2 regions of the Paraburkholderia sp. BR13444 genome follow, and region 2 is predicted to be linked to the other one. Evidence: riboswitches for the same ligand, from Rfam matches in the RefSeq annotation. Region 2 holds a riboswitch; the other holds the start of a gene.
The links. Region 2 has a riboswitch for glycine ahead of gcvT (glycine cleavage system aminomethyltransferase GcvT). Riboswitches for the same ligand answer to the same signal wherever they lie in the genome.
Positions count from the first base shown of each region.

Region 1: it holds a riboswitch for glycine, as region 2 does, so the genes downstream of both, AB3X95_RS38315 (D-amino acid dehydrogenase) here and gcvT (glycine cleavage system aminomethyltransferase GcvT) in region 2, are expected to answer to the same signal.

Region 1 covers NZ_JBFPKM010000029.1:20,249-28,175, reverse strand. The annotation lists gene AB3X95_RS38350 (NAD-dependent succinate-semialdehyde dehydrogenase) at 1-146, shown strand, start outside; gene AB3X95_RS38345 (flavin reductase family protein) at 153-644, shown strand; gene AB3X95_RS38340 (D-2-hydroxyacid dehydrogenase) at 736-1,701, shown strand; gene AB3X95_RS38335 (IS5 family transposase) at 1,785-2,363, opposite strand; partial or broken gene AB3X95_RS38330 (transposase) at 2,408-2,602, opposite strand; gene AB3X95_RS38325 (porin) at 2,963-4,099, shown strand; gene AB3X95_RS38320 (GMC family oxidoreductase) at 4,373-6,031, shown strand; glycine riboswitch at 6,114-6,205, shown strand; gene AB3X95_RS38315 (D-amino acid dehydrogenase) at 6,342-7,592, shown strand; gene AB3X95_RS38310 (hypothetical protein) at 7,761-7,927, shown strand, end outside.
Region 2 covers NZ_JBFPKM010000010.1:19,740-27,666, reverse strand. The annotation lists gene gcvP (aminomethyl-transferring glycine dehydrogenase) at 1-2,896, opposite strand, end outside; gene gcvH (glycine cleavage system protein GcvH) at 2,979-3,359, opposite strand; gene gcvT (glycine cleavage system aminomethyltransferase GcvT) at 3,421-4,539, opposite strand; glycine riboswitch at 4,620-4,780, opposite strand; glycine riboswitch at 4,801-4,903, opposite strand; gene AB3X95_RS25885 (hypothetical protein) at 4,953-5,303, opposite strand; gene AB3X95_RS25880 (oxidoreductase) at 5,519-6,568, opposite strand; gene AB3X95_RS25875 (UvrD-helicase domain-containing protein) at 6,817-7,927, shown strand, end outside.

The DNA of each region.
Region 1 (7,927 bases), on a different contig from region 2:
GGATGGTGACCATTAACCACTTGGGGTTGGCTCTGCCCGAAACTCCCTACGGTGGCGTTCGTGATTCGGGCATTGGCTCAGAAGGCGGACCGGAAGCGGTCGAAGCATATCTGAACACGAAATTTGTGTCGCACTTGAATGGGTAGGATATCGTGAACATTGACAAGCAATTCCGCGAAGCGATGGCTCGCTTCCCTGGCGCAGTCACGGCAATCACCACGGCTGAAGGCACTGTGCCCCTCGGTTTCATCGCAACGGCTGTTTGCAGCCTTTCTGCGGACCCGCCGTCCGTCATCGTATGCGTCAACAAATCTGTATCCGCACACGATGTCATCCTGCATCAGGGATTCTTCGCAGTGAACGTTCTGATGGCCGACCACGCGCGGGTTGTCCAGCAGTTTGGCGAAAAGAAAGGCTCGGAGCGATTCGTCGGTATCGACTGGATACCTGGCGAAACGGGCGCGCCGCTTCTCACAGGAGCTCGCGTCGCCCTCGACTGCACGCTGGCCAAGGCTCATGACGGGTTCTCGCACACCATTCTCGTAGGCGTGGTCCAGTCTGTCCTCATGCCCGACGAAGTCGATGGGCACTGCCTCCTTTGGCAAGGTCGCAGCTTCCACAAAGCGATTGAACTGGCGGCGTGATTGAACAACACCTGCGCGCCCTTGCCACGACGTCCTTCGTGGCAAGGGTGACGCTCTCTTCCTCTCTGAGGTTGACGTGTCGACAGACGCATTGAACATCTATGCAATCAACTATGGCGTTGGCCAATATGCCATCACGGAAAATCAGATTCGGGACAGCCTCGGAGACCTCAACGAGCGAGCGCACATTTCGGTCAGTGCATTTGACCAGTTGAACCACGAAGCACTGGGCGCGGCGGAATTTCTGGTGGCTCCTCGCTTTGACACCGAAGTAATCAGAAAGCACGCCCCAAATCTTAGACTCGCGCACTGTATCAACGCGGGCGTAGAGCGCTTCATGCCGCTTGACTGGCTTCCCCGCGGGGCCATTTTTTCGAACAGCAGTGGCATTCACGCGGTGAAGGCGCGCGAGTATGCGCTAATGAGCATCCTGATGCTCAACAGCAGAATGCCGCAGTTCGCCTACGACCAGTCGCAGCGTCGCTGGCAGCCAATATTCACCTCGCCGGTCGCAGACAAAAAGCTTCTCGTGGTTGGTACTGGCGGAATTGGTACTGCGGTAGCACTTGCTGGCGGAACCTTGGGGTTGTCAGTAACTGGCGTGTCAAGGAGCGGTCGGCCGGCTGAGGGCTTCAATCGCGTCGTCCCGCAAGATGCACTCGACGATGTTCTGCCCGATGCCGATTTCGTCGTCCTCGCATGCCCGCTGACACCCGAAACACAAAACCTGATTTCGGCGAGACGAATAAGCTCGCTCAAGCCGGGTGCAGGCATCGTCAACATGGCGCGAGGAGCCGTCGTGGACTACAACGCAATCACCGACGCCCTGAACCGTAATGCATTGGCAGGCTGCGTGGCCGACGTCTTCGAAGTCGAGCCGTTGGCCTCAGAGTCAACTCTTTGGGACGTTCCGAGGTTTGTTGTTACGCCGCATATCTCTTGCGATGCCCCGACAGGCTATGTTGAAGCCGGACTCAGACTGTTTGCCAAAAATGTCCGCGCCCTCACTCTAGGCGAACCGGTCGCCAACGTCGTGAATCCGGAACTTGGGTACTGATGCTGGCGCGGCAACACCTCCGGTTTCGCTCTCTCAGGCGAGAGAATGGTCTCATGTCTGAGATGCTTTCATAAGAGATGGATTCAAAAAGGCTGCTCCGTCCGTCTGAAGATGTTCCAGCAGACGAGGGAGCAACCGAATTTGAGAAGTGCTTCGTGAATGTCGGCCCGACGTTCGAAGCGAATGCGAAGACGACGGAAGTTGTGAAGCCACGCATGCGTACGTTCGACAACCCAGCGGAATTTGCCCAGACCACTGCCGTGTTCTGTCCGGCGCTTGGCGATCACCGGCTTGATGCCGCGCTCGCGAAGTTTCTGGCGATGCGCCTCGGAGTCATAGCCACGGTCTGCGTAGATGACCTTGGGCTTCTGAAGCGGCCGGCCACGTACGCCGCGAATCGGTGGAATGGCGTCAAGCAGCGGCAGCAGCTGGGTGACGTCGTTGCGATTCGCGCCAGTGAGGATCGCGCTGACAGGAACGCCATTGGCGTCTACGAGAATGTGGTGCTTGGAACCTGGTCGCGCGCGATCCGTGGGGTTCGGACCAGTTTTTCGCCCGCCCCCACAGCTCGCACGGATGAAGAGTCGACGGCTGCTCGTGAGAAATCGAGTTCGCCTGCCTCGCGTAACTTCGCCAGCAGTAGCTCGTGCAATCGCTTCCACACGCCGGCCTTCTGCCAGTCGCGCAACCGTCGCCAGCAGGTTGACCCCGATCCGAATCCCAATTTGGTCGACAGGTCCCGCCAGCGGATACCGGTCTTGAGCACGAACAGAATGCCGTTCAGTGCAGCTCGGTTCGCAACCGGCAACCGGCCTGGATACTTCTTGCGCCGGGGTTTGAGCGAAGGCAGCAATGGCTCGATCAGTGTCCACAGTCCGTCATCAACAATCGGCGCGCCCATCCTTGGTTCCAGTTGTTCAGGTGGCCAAGGTTAACAGCTTGCCGAGAAGGTTAACAGCCCCCAGTGGGTCTTTTTGATTCCGTCTCTAAGCGTTGGAGCCTGCGCATTTACGTGGGCGGGCGGCATGGAAAGGCCGTCCTGCAGCATTCTTAACGAATCCGTCGCGTTGGCATGGTTAATGCTCTATTAGCGCCGCCATTGCAATAAAGGTGGCGCATTGGCGCTTATGGGCGCTTTATCTCGCCAACGAGCCGACAGTGCTGCCGTAGTCTTTTCTAATCGTTCCGAACGTCGTCTGCGGACATCCAATTAGGACTCCGCACGGCAAAACTCGTTCTCTAATTAGAGGATTCCACGCAAATGAAAAGCCTTTTACTTCCTGCCGCAATCGTCGCCTTCTTCGCGGGAAGTTCCGCTCATGCACAGAGCAGCGTCACCTTATACGGTGTCCTCGACACAGGTATCAATTTCACATCGAATGCGGGCGGCCACCATGCGTGGGCAATGGTCAGCGGCGATGTGTCGGAGACGCGCTTTGGTCTGAAGGGAACCGAAGACCTGGGTGGCGGGCTGAGTGCTATTTTCACTCTGGAAAATGGCACGAATTTGAACAACGGCCAATTGAATGAGGGCGGCCGCCTTTTCGGGCGTCAAGCCTTTGTCGGTTTGAACTCGGCGAGCTATGGCACATTTACGATGGGGCGGCAGTACGACGCAACCGTTGACATGTGGAGTTCGTTTACGGGGGCAGGCAACGCTATCGGCGACCTTGCCGCTCACCCATTCGATAACGACAACGCCGACTACGACTATCGCTTGAACAATTCGGTCAAGTACCTCAGTCCAACGATTGCGGGCTTCCAGTTCGAAGGCGTGTACGGCTTCAGCAACTCGACGAACTTTGCTGACAACCGGGCATACAGCGCAGGGGTCACCTACGCAACGGGGCCGTTCTCCGCCGCGGTGGCATACATACGCCAGAATGGCAGCAACCTCACCACCACAGGTGCGGTAGCAGGCGACGGCGTCTTTACCGGTTCGCATCAGCAGAACATCGACGCCGGCGTCAAGTGGACGTTTAGCGACGGGTCGAACGTCGCGCTGGCTTACTCGCACGTCGACGTCTACAACCCGACGGCCAACGGGTACGCGCCGAACATCGGCACGCAGACATGGACCTCCTGGAAATTCGATAACGTGGAGGTCAACGGGACATATTTCTTGAACCCCGCGTTGTTCCTCGCCGGCGCGTATACCTATACGCACGGGAATCTGAACGACACAGGCGGCGGCTCGAGTCAGAACTGGCATCAGGTGTCGCTGATGCTGAACTATTTGCTCAGCAAGCGGACGTCCGTGTATGTGCAGGGTGCTTATCAGCACACGAACGGAAAAACCGGTACAGACCTGGACTCGGCGCATATCATCGGCTCATCAGACCTCTCTTCCACAGGCAATCAGATGGTCTATCGCGTAGCCTTGATGCATACGTTCTGACGAGTCTCAATGCATTGTGAGACGGGGCAAAGGCTCCGTCTCAATGCTGCTGCGGCGAAGTCGCAAAATTGAGACAAACGCATGAGTTCCGAGAAGTGATGCCAGCTGCACCCATAGAATCAAAGACTTGCAGGGAGACGCGCCGCTTGGCACGATGCTTGTATGTATAAAGTAGAAGACAGTGTAGCGCTCCCAGCAGCGCTTACGGAGTGCGCGGAGACGACTGCCAGCGCTAATGCACGAGGCGGCCGATGCTTTTCTTAGGAGGGTTTTGTGGTTGATTACATTGTTGTCGGAGGCGGCCCAGCTGGTTGCGCAACCGCCGGTCGCTTGACCGAGGATTCGAATGTCTCCGTCCTGTTGTTTGAGCAGGGGCCGCGCGACGTCAATCCCTACATTCACATGCCGGCAACGTATTTCAAGACAGCCAAGGGCAATCTGCTGACCCGTTACCGCCTGCAGCCGCAGCGACAACAGAACATGGTCACACCAGAGATGGTGCAAGGCCGCGTGCTTGGCGGTGGAAGCTCCGTCAACGCGATGGTCTACATGCGCGGATGCCCGGAAGACTACGACGGCTGGGCTTCGATGGGCCTCGATGGCTGGAGCTATGCCGATGTTTTGCCTTATTTCCGAAAGGCAGAGGACAACGAGCGCTTCGCCGGCCCAGAGCATGGTACGGGCGGCCCGCTGGGAGTTTCTGACCAGCGCTACACCCACTATCTGACCAAAGCCTGGTTGCGAGCGTGTCAGGAAATGGGCATCAACTACAACCAGGACTTTAACTCCGGAAAGCAGGCGGGTTGCGGTCTCTACCAGACGATGACGCGGGATGGAAAGCGATGCAGCGCCGCGGTCGCGTATCTCAATCCGGCGCGCAACCGGAAGAACCTGACCATCAAGACCGATTCCCGCGTGGTGCGCATCGTCGTCGAGAACGGACGGGCGGTTGGCGTGGAGCACGTCGAAAATGGTCAACGGAAGATTGTCCGCGCGGAGCGCGAAGTCATCATCTCCGCTGGCGCAATCGGCTCCCCCCATCTGTTGATGCTTTCCGGCATCGGTCCGGCTGAACAACTTCGCAAGGCCGGCGTGTCGGTGGTACATGACCTCCCGGGCGTGGGCGAGAACTTCCAGGACCACATGGATATGTTCCTCATTTACGACCTGACCGGTGAGCACAGTTACGACCGCTACAAGAAATTCCGCAACCAGGTCAGCGCGGGTCTCGAATACGCGCTGTTCCGTAGCGGCCCGGTGAGTTCCAACATCTGCGAAGGCGGACTCGTCTGGTACGGCGCCGAGGATGACCCTCTTCCTAATCTGCAGTATCACTTTCTGCCGGGCGCTGGCGTCGAAGAAGGTGCAGACGAGACACCGAGCGGCAACGGTCTGACGCTGAACGTGTACCAGACACGTCCGCGCTCACGCGGCACGATACGCATCGCCAGCGCCGACCCTGCAGTGCCGCCTCTCGTCGACCCGAACTACCTGTCGGACCCGTACGATGCCGAAGTGCTGGCGGAAGGCGTCCGGATTGGTCAGGAGACGCTTGCACAGAAAGCCATGAGCAAGTACGTGAGGGCACCGTATCGTCCTGGCGGTATTCTTCGCACAAAGGAAGAGCGAATCCGTTTCGTCCGCGAGACGGGGCAAGGCGCACTTCACCCGTCAGGCGCCTGCCGGATGGGCACGGACGACATGTCGGTTGTGGATACGACGTTCCGTGTTCACGGGCTGGAAGGCCTCCGTGTAACCGACACGTCGGTCTTGCCAGCACTCGTCTCGGGGAACACGACTGCTCCGACGATTATGCTCGCCGAACGACTCGCCGACTTCATCAAACGGGGCGCGACATCGGCGGTGTCGGAAACGACCGAGATGCCGAGCGTCGACCTGGAACGATTCCGACGCGCCAAGATGCCTTCCTGAATTGAAAGCCGAAGGCGAAAAACCGTGACGCTCGGACCGGATGCGTTCAGGGGTTTCGCCTGCGGTGCAGCACTGATATCTCATTGCGAACACGGGAGAGACCGCTGATTCAACAGCGGCGCCGACGGAGCAACCGCCCCGGAAACTCTCAGGCCAAAGGACCGTGTCGCATCAACATCTGGAGAGCGGCGCATCAGGCGCCCACCGAAGGAGATTCTCTGGTTGAAACCCCGGAGAAGGAAACTCTCAGGTACATGGACAGATGGGGCATGCGGATTACGCCGCATTAGCTTTGACTGGACGTGTGCAAATGAAAAAAGTTGCAGTTATCGGCGCCGGCATCACCGGGGTGACCACCGCTTACGCACTCGCGAAACGCGGTCTCGACGTGACCGTGTACGAAAAGAATCGCTATGCGGCCATGGAAACGTCGTTCGCGAATGGTGGGCAACTTTCGGCGAGTAACGCGGAAGTCTGGAATAGTACGGCCACCGTACTCAAAGGACTCAAATGGATGACGACAGCGGACGCTCCGCTCTTACTCAACCCTGCGCCTTCCTGGCACAAGTACTCGTGGATGGGCGAATTCTTGCGCCAGATTCCGAATTACAAGTCCAACACGGTCGATACAGTGCGCCTCGCCATCATGGCGCGCGAGCATCTGTACGCAATCGCCGAGCAGGAAGGCTTTGACTTCAACCTCGAGAAGCGGGGCATTCTGCACATTTACGCGGACCGCGCCGGTTTCGAGGCTGCGTCTGCGGTCAACGTCCTGCTGCGTGAGGGTGGCCTCGACCGCAGGTCGGTCACCCCACGGGAAATGAAGCAGATTGAGCCGACCCTCCGGGGCGAGTTCTACGGCGGCTTCTTCACACCCTCGGATTCCACCGGTGACATCCACAAATTCACGCGGGGTTTGGCCGAAGCTTGTCGTCGCAAGGGCGTCCATTTCCACTACGACACTGACATCACCTCAATCGCCCGCGAAACCGACGGCTTACGGATCCACTCGACTGCTGGTGGCGACCGCCGACGAAACGATGTGGTCGACGGGGTGGTTGTATGTGCAGGGGTTCACAGCCGCCGATTTGCAGCCATGTTCGGGGACCACGTGAACATCTATCCTGTGAAGGGATATTCGATTACGGTCAACCTCGATGACGAAAAGAGTCAACAGGCAGCCCCTTGGGTAAGCCTGCTCGATGATGCGGCCAAAATCGTGACGAGCCGATTGGGTGTCGACCGCTTCCGGGTCGCAGGCACCGCGGAGATCAACGGCTTCAACAAGGATATCCGGGCTGACCGCGTCGCGCCCCTCACCGACTGGGTACGGCGCTATTTCCCCGACTGCTCGACCGCACGCGTTATTCCATGGGCGGGGCTGCGCCCGATGATGCCCAACATGCTTCCCAAGGTTGGTCCTGGCAAACAGGACGGCGTGTTCTACAACACCGGACACGGACACCTCGGCTGGACGCTCTCGTGCGCAACAGCGGAGTTGCTGGCAGACAGCGTTGAGTCCTCCCACCTCCGCTCAGTGCGTGCGGCCGTAAGCGCCTGACCTTGCCCGACGTATCGCCACTCGCCTGACCTTGTCTTTTGACGCGGTCACGCGGGTGGCGCTCGCGTATCTGAACTCAATCCAAAGACTACGGGACCGCGTCCCGTCGAACGCCGCTCAGTCGCCAGCGGCCAGAACAGACGACGCGCAAAACGCGCGAGGTGACCTATGTATAACAAAAAAAAGGTGACGCTCAAGGCCAAAATGCTCGCGGCCGTCGCGCTTGCCGTAACAGCCGGATTCTTTGTTTGCATCGCGAGCATCAGTATCCGTGTAGGTGCCTCCCAGAAAGATGCGGCTGTTCGGTACGCACAGGAGCTTGCTCGCACCAACGC
Region 2 (7,927 bases):
TGCGGTCGCCGTACACGTTGTCCGCACGACCGACCGGCGGCCAGTACTTGTTCGCGATCAGCGTCTTCAGCGGATACGCAGCGGTCTCGCGCGCATACGCATGCTTCCAGTCGTCGGCGATCACGACCGCCGCGGTGTGCGGCGCGTGCTTCAGCGGATTGTCCTCGCGGTCCGAGCGGCCTTCCTCGACCGCGCGGATTTCCTCGCGGATCGCGATCATCGCCTCGATGAAGCGATCGAGCTCTTCTTTCGACTCCGATTCGGTCGGCTCTACCATCAGCGTGCCCGGCACCGGGAAGCTCATCGTCGGCGCGTGGAAGCCGTAGTCGGCGAGGCGCTTGGCGACGTCGTCGACGGTGATGCCGCTCGTGTCCTTGATCGGACGCAGATCGAGAATGCACTCGTGCGCGACGAGACCGCCGGGGCCCGAGTACAGCACAGGATAGTGCGGCGCGAGCTTGTTCGCGACGTAGTTCGCGTTGAGGATTGCGGTTTCGGTCGCGGCCGTCAGGTTCTTCGCGCCCATCATCGCGATGTACATCCACGAGATCGGCAGGATCGACGCCGAGCCGTACGGCGCGCCCGACACCGCGCCGATGCCGTTCTCCGCGCGCTGATAGCCCGACGAAGTCTGGTTCGGCAGAAACTGCGCGAGGTGCGCGCCGACCGCGACCGGACCGACGCCCGGTCCGCCGCCGCCGTGCGGAATGCAGAAGGTCTTGTGCAGGTTCAGGTGCGAGACGTCGCCGCCGAACTGGCCCGGCGCGCACAGGCCGACCATCGCGTTCATGTTCGCGCCGTCCACGTACACCTGGCCGCCGTGCGCATGCACGATCTCGCAGATTTCGCGGACGTTCTGCTCGAACACGCCGTGCGTCGACGGGTACGTGATCATGATCGCAGCGAGCTTATCGGCGTGCTGCGCGGCCTTCTTCTTCAGATCTTCGATATCGACGTTGCCCTGCGCGTCGCATGCGACGACCACGACCTGCATGCCGGCCATCTGCGCCGACGCCGGGTTCGTGCCGTGTGCCGAAGCGGGAATCAGACAGACGTTGCGATGCGCTTCGCCGCGCGACGCGTGATATGCGTGGATGATCAAGAGACCCGCGTACTCGCCCTGCGAGCCCGCGTTCGGTTGCAGCGACACGGCCGCATAGCCGGTTGCGGCGACCAGCATCTCTTCGAGCTGATCGATCATCTCGCGGTAGCCGACGGTCTGTTCGGCCGGTGCGAACGGATGGATCTGGCCGAACTCGGGCCACGTGACCGGCAGCATTTCCGAGGTCGCGTTCAGCTTCATCGTGCACGAGCCGAGCGGGATCATCGAGCGATCGAGCGCGAGGTCCTTGTCCGACAGGCTGCGCAGATAGCGCAGCATTTCCGTCTCCGAATGATGACGGTTGAACACATGATGCGTGAGGTACGCGCTCGTACGTTCGAGCGCGGCCGGCACCGACGCGATGTTCGATGCGCTCAGCGCGGCGTCGAGCGCGTCGACTTGCGGCACGTCGCTCGCGAAGGCCGCTTGCGCGAACACCGCGAGCAGGTCGGCCAGATCGTGGCGCGTGGTGGTTTCGTCGATCGACAGACCGACTTGCGTCGCGCTCACGCGGCGCAGGTTGATGCGCTTGCCCGTGGCAGCGTCAAGCAGCGCTTGAGTGCGTGCGCCGGTGTCGAACGTAAGCGTGTCGAAGAACGTTTCGTTGACGAGCTTATAGCCGAGCTGCTTCGCGCCTGCGGCGAGCAGCGCGGCGACGCGGTTCACGCGCAGCGCGATCGTCTTCAGACCGCGCGGGCCGTGATAGACCGCATACATGCTGGCCATGATCGCGAGCAGCGCCTGCGCGGTACACACGTTCGAGGTCGCCTTCTCGCGGCGGATGTGCTGCTCGCGCGTTTGCAGCGCGAGACGCAGCGCGGGGTTGCCTTGCGCGTCGACGGTCACGCCGACCAGACGTCCCGGCATCTGCCGCTTGAATTCGTCGCGCACCGCGAGGTACGCGGCATGCGGGCCGCCGAAGCCAACCGGCACGCCGAAACGCTGGGTATTGCCGACCGCGACGTCCGCGCCCCATTCGCCCGGCGGCGTCAGCACCGTCAACGCCAGCAGGTCGGCGGCGACGACCACATGGCCGCCCGCCGCGTGGATCGCTTCGGTCAGCGCGCGGTAGTCGCGCACGTCGCCGTTCACGCCCGGATATTGCAGCAGCACGCCGAATGCGTTGGCGTCGGCGGCTTCAGCGGCCGGGCCGACCTTCACTTCGATGCCGACCGGCGTCGCGCGCGTCTTCACGACTTCGATGGTTTGCGGCAGCACGTCGTCGGCGACGAAGAACACGTTCGACTTCGGTTTGCCGACGCGTTGCAGCAGCGTCATCGCTTCGGCTGCCGCGGTCGCTTCGTCGAGCAGCGAAGCGTTCGAGATCGCGAGGCCGGTCAGGTCGGTGACCATCTGCTGGAAGTTCAGCAGCGCTTCCAGACGGCCTTGGGAAATTTCAGGCTGATACGGCGTGTACGCGGTGTACCACGCCGGATTTTCCAGCACGTTGCGCAGGATCACCGTCGGCGTATGGGCGTTGTAATAGCCTTGGCCGATGTAGGAGCGGAACACCTGGTTCTTGTCCGCGAGCTCGCGCAAGGCGGCGAGCGCTTCGGCCTCGCTCTTCGGTTGCGCGAAGGGGCCGAGCGGCAGCGCTTCGGTGCGGCGGATCGTCTTCGGGATGACGGCGTCGATCAATGCCGCGCGCGATGCGAAGCCGAGTGCTTCGAGCATCGCTTGCTGGTCGGCCGCATCCGGGCCGATATGCCGTTCGGCGAAGGCGTCGTGCACTTCGAGCGCGGCGAGCGAGAGAGGAGTGCGGTTCATCGGACGATCCGGGTGTTCGAGCTTCATGGGTGTTCCTGGCGGCGCGGCGCGCGCCGTTGTGCAAGCGCCGCGCCTGACGGTTAAAACGAAAAGTGAATCAGGCAGTAACTCAGGCGCCGATCGACTTCGCGTACGCGTCGGCGTCGAGCAGACGCTCGAGCGACGCGTCGGCGGCCGGCTTGATCTTGAACAGCCAGCTGTCATACGGCGTGCTGTTGACGGTGTCCGGCGAGTCGCCGACGGCCGTGTTCGCTTCGATGACTTCGCCCGAAACCGGCGCGTAGATATCGGAAGCGGCCTTCACCGATTCGATCACGGCGACGGTGTCGCCGGCGGTCACGGACTTGCCGAGTTCCTGGACTTCGAAGAAGACGATGTCGCCGAGCGCTTCCTGCGCGTGGTCGGTGATGCCGACCGTCAGCGTGCCGTCCGCTTCGGTGCGGACCCATTCGTGCGATTCGGTGTATTTCAGATCGGCCGGGATGCTCATCGGATGCTCCTGAACGGTATGTTCGGTAGTGGTTTGAATGTTGGGGGCGTGCGCCGGCCGCTTAGACCGCCAGCACCTTGCCGTTGCGCACGAACGGCAGTTTTACCACGCTTGCGGGGCAGGCTTTGTCGCGAATCTGGACATGCACCGTGTCGCCCGGCTGCACGCCTTTCGGCACGCGCGCGAAGGCGATCGATTCCTGTATGGTCGGCGAGAACGTGCCGCTGGTGATTTCGCCGTCGCCGTGCGGCGTGACGACTTTCTGATGCGCGCGCAGCACGCCGGCAGCCTTGCCGTTGTCCTTCAGCAGGATCAGGCCGACGAACGCGGCGCGCGAGCCGTCGGCTTCGAGGCTGCTCTTGCCGATGAAGTCGCGCGGTGAGGTGAGGTCGACGGTCCATGCGAGGCCGGCGTCGAGCGGCGAGACATTGTCGTCCATGTCCTGGCCGTAAAGATTCATGCCGGCTTCGAGGCGCAGCGTGTCGCGTGCGCCGAGACCGGCCGGGCGCACGCCGTGGGCGGCGAGCGCGTTCCACAGCGCTTCGACATGCGCAGCGGGCACGATGATCTCGAAACCGTCTTCGCCGGTGTAGCCGGTGCGCGCGACGGTCAGCTCGCCGAACGGCGTGCCGTCGATGCGCGCGGCGTTGAACGGCTTCAGCGCTTCGGTCGCGGCGCGCGCGGCCGGCACGGTTTGCCACGCTTTTTCGCGCGCGTTCGGGCCTTGCACGGCGACGATCGCCAGATCGCGGCGCGGCGTGATGGTGAGGCCGAAGCCGCCTTCGGCGTTGAGCTGGCCGAACCAGGCGATGTCTTTGTCGGCGGTGCCGGCGTTGACGACCACGCGGAACTGGTCTTCGCCGAAGTAATAGACGATCAGGTCGTCGATCACGCCGCCGTTCGGATTCAGCATGCAGGAGTAGAGCGCGCGGCCCGGCGTCTGCAGCTTCGCGACATTGTTCGCGAGCGCGTATTCGAAGAACGCGCGGACGCGCTCGCCGGTGAAGTCGACCACGCACATGTGGGACACGTCGAACATGCCGGCGTCGGTGCGCACCGCGCGATGTTCCTCGATCTGCGAGCCGTAGTTGACGGGCATGTCCCAGCCGCCGAAGTCGACCATGCGTGCATTGAGCGCACGGTGAGCGGCGTGGAGCGGGGTGTGTTTGAGTTCGGTCATGGGGCCTCGGGCGTCTCGCGGAACAAAAAAGGCCATGCGGCGCACTGCCTCGCGGCCTTGTGCCTGCGAGCGTGGTTCTGCATGACCCCTCTGTCCTCGATACCTGAGAGATTGCGCCGCCGCGACTGGCTCAATGAGCTCGATTCGTCACGGGGAAACGCGCGCCCCTTCGGTGGGCAGCTTGCCTGCGGTGCACGACGTGCGACGCGGATGGCTACTGCCGCTCTCCAGAGTGCGAAAAAACCGCCGAAAGACGGGTTTTTCGACGCGGTCGGTCCTTTTGCCTGAGAGTTTGCGGGTGTGCCCCTTCGGCGGCGCGGCCTGCGATTTTTCGCTTGCCAGCACGCTCTCCCGACGCGTGCGGCGAATGTACGCGACGGGCCGGGGCTTGTCAAATAAAGGGCCGGGAGCGCTCACTCGCCGATCGCATGAGCCGCATTGTCCAGTTCCTGGTTCAGCACGCGCTGTTCTTCCGCGGACAAACCGCCACGGTGTTGCGAGGCCATGTCACGCGCTTCCTGACGGATCGTCTCGAGGCGGTGATGCAGCGCGGCGCCTTGCGGCGGTGGGTAATAGCCCTGATTCACCCGAGTGTCGATACGGCGCGCGAGATTGTCGATGCGGCCCTCGACCTGATGCAGGCGCTGGTCCGCGATCTGCTGCGGAGTGGGGCTCGGGTGCGGGGCCGGCGGCGGCGTTACCACGCAGGCGGCGACGGAGCCGAGCAGTGCGCATGCAACAAGGGCACGGATGATTCGAGACATGGATTCTCCAGGAGTCGTTGTCGTATCGATTGCTACCTCGCTAGCAACGGATGACGAGGAACGCCCGCTGACTCGGCAGCGGGCGAATTTGTAACGTTATGTTCCTTTCTGGAACGTCAGGAAAGGCCCGCGCCGACGGCCTTTGCGGCGCGGAAGGTCATCCTGTTTTCGGTACACAGACCGCGCGAGCACGGTGCCACGCGCAGCGGCAAGGCTCAGCGAATGCGCTCGAACGGCAGCCGCACGCCTTGCTCGGAGCTGCGCGCGGCCAGTTCGATGATCGTCATTACGTCGACCGCGTCGCGCGTGCTGACCGGAAATGCGACGCCGTTCTGGATCGTATCGGCCAACGCAATATAGAAGCCTGCGTACTCGCCGTTGCGGGTGGGCAATTCACGTTCGACTTCCTGGTCGCCTTCGAGCACGCGCAGCACGCCGGGGGTGTTGCCGGCGCCGAAGCCTGCGTCGCCGGGGCGCAGGCCGGCTTTCAGCTGATCTTCCTGGGTGTCGAGGCCGTGTTTCACATAGCTGCCGCGCGTTCCATGGATCGCAAAGCGCGGTCCCGGCAACGCGGTCAGCGCGCTTGCATGCAGCACGACCTCGAACTCCTCGTAGCCGAGCAGGATGTGCACGTAGTCGGGTGCGCTTGCGTCGTCGCGATGCGTGCGCACCGTCGCCGAGACGGTCTGCGGTGCGCCGAAGAGGGCGAGCGTCTGGTCGATCAGGTGCGGACCGAGATCGAACAGCAGACCGCCGCCGCGCGTCACATCCTCGCGCCAGCGCTGACGCACGCCCGGCCGGAAGCGGTCGAAATGCGATTCGTAATGCGTGACGCGACCCAGTTCCACGCGCGCGAGCAGGTCGCGTACGGTCAGAAAATCGCCGTCCCAGCGGCGGTTGTGAAAGGGTGCGAACAGCTTGCCGCGGGCGAGCGCGATATTGGCAAGTGTGTGGGCGTCGGCGGCGCTCAGCGTGACAGGCTTGTCGACGACCACGTGCTTGCCGGCTTCGAGCGTGCGGCGCGCGAGGTCGAAGTGGGTGTCGTTGGGCGTCGCGATCACGACGCAGTCGATGTCGTCGAGCGCGAGCAACGCGTCGAGATCGGCGACGATCTTCGCGTGCGGATAGTCGGCGTGCGCTCTCTCGGATTGCCCGGTCGCAATCGCGGCGACGCTCGCGCGTCCGCAATGTTCGATCACCGGTGCGTGAAACGTCGCGCCGGCGAAGCCGTAGCCCATCAATCCAACCTTCAGCGATGCGGACATGCGATTCTTCCTGAGGAACGGCGCGCCGCCTTGCCACCGCGGCGGCGGCGCGCAATCTCATCATTGTGGCATTTGTGGGCTGGACCGGGGGCTGAGCATCACCCCATCGCGCAGTCCATCGCGGTTGTCCATGTTAACATCGCACCTCTCGCGCGCATCGAGCCGCGCAGCATGTCCCGGGCCTTCGGCCGGCGTCTCCCGCCGGTCCGACCTCAGCGGCCCTCAACCGTCTCACCCATCCACAAACGATGTCCGCAGGCCTGAACCCCGCTCAAAGTGAAGCGGTCCGTTATCTCGACGGTCCCTGTCTCGTACTCGCCGGCGCCGGCAGTGGCAAGACGCGCGTGATCACGCAGAAAATTGCTCACCTGATCGAAGCGAAGGGCTTCGAGCCACGCCACATCGCCGCCGTCACGTTCACGAACAAGGCCGCGGCGGAAATGCGCGAGCGCGTCGGCAAGCTGCTCGAAGGCAAGACGCTGACCGCGCCGGGCAAGGAAGGCCGCAAGGTGCCCGTGAACCAGCTGACGGTGTGTACCTTCCATTCGCTCGGCGTGCAGATCCTGCGGCAGGAGGCGGAACACGTCGGCCTGAAGCCGCAGTTCTCGATCATGGATTCCGACGACTGCTTCGGCATGATCCAGGAACAGGTCGGCTCGACGGACAAGGGCTTCATCCGCAAGATCCAGTCGATCATCTCGCTGTGGAAGAACGGCCTGATCATGCCCGAGCAGGCGATCGCGACCGCATCGACCGAGGACGAGCATCAGGCGGCGATCGTCTATCGCAACTACGTGGCGACGCTGCATGCGTACCAGGCGGTCGATTTCGACGATCTGATCCGCCTGCCCGCCGAGCTGTTCGCGAGCAACGAGCAGGTGCGCGACCGCTGGCAGAACAAGCTGCGCTATCTGCTGATCGATGAGTATCAGGACACCAATGCGTGCCAGTACGAACTGGTGAAGCTGCTGGCCGGCAAGCGCGCGGCATTCACGGCGGTCGGCGACGACGACCAGGCGATCTACGGCTGGCGCGGCGCGACCCTCGAGAACCTCGGCCAGCTCGGCAAAGATTTTCCGAATCTGCACCTGATCAAGCTCGAACAGAATTACCGCTCGACGGTGCGTATCCTGACCGCCGCGAACAACGTGATCGCGAATAACCCGAAGCTGTTCGAGAAAAAGCTGTGGTCCGAGCACGGCATGGGCGACACGATCACGGTAACGGGCTGCAACGACGAGGAGCACGAGGCGGAGTCCGTCGTGTTCCGGCTGTCCGCGCACAAGTTCGAGCGGCGCGCGAATTTCCGCGACTACGCGATCCTGTATCGCGGCAACTTCCAGGCGCGCATCTTCGAGC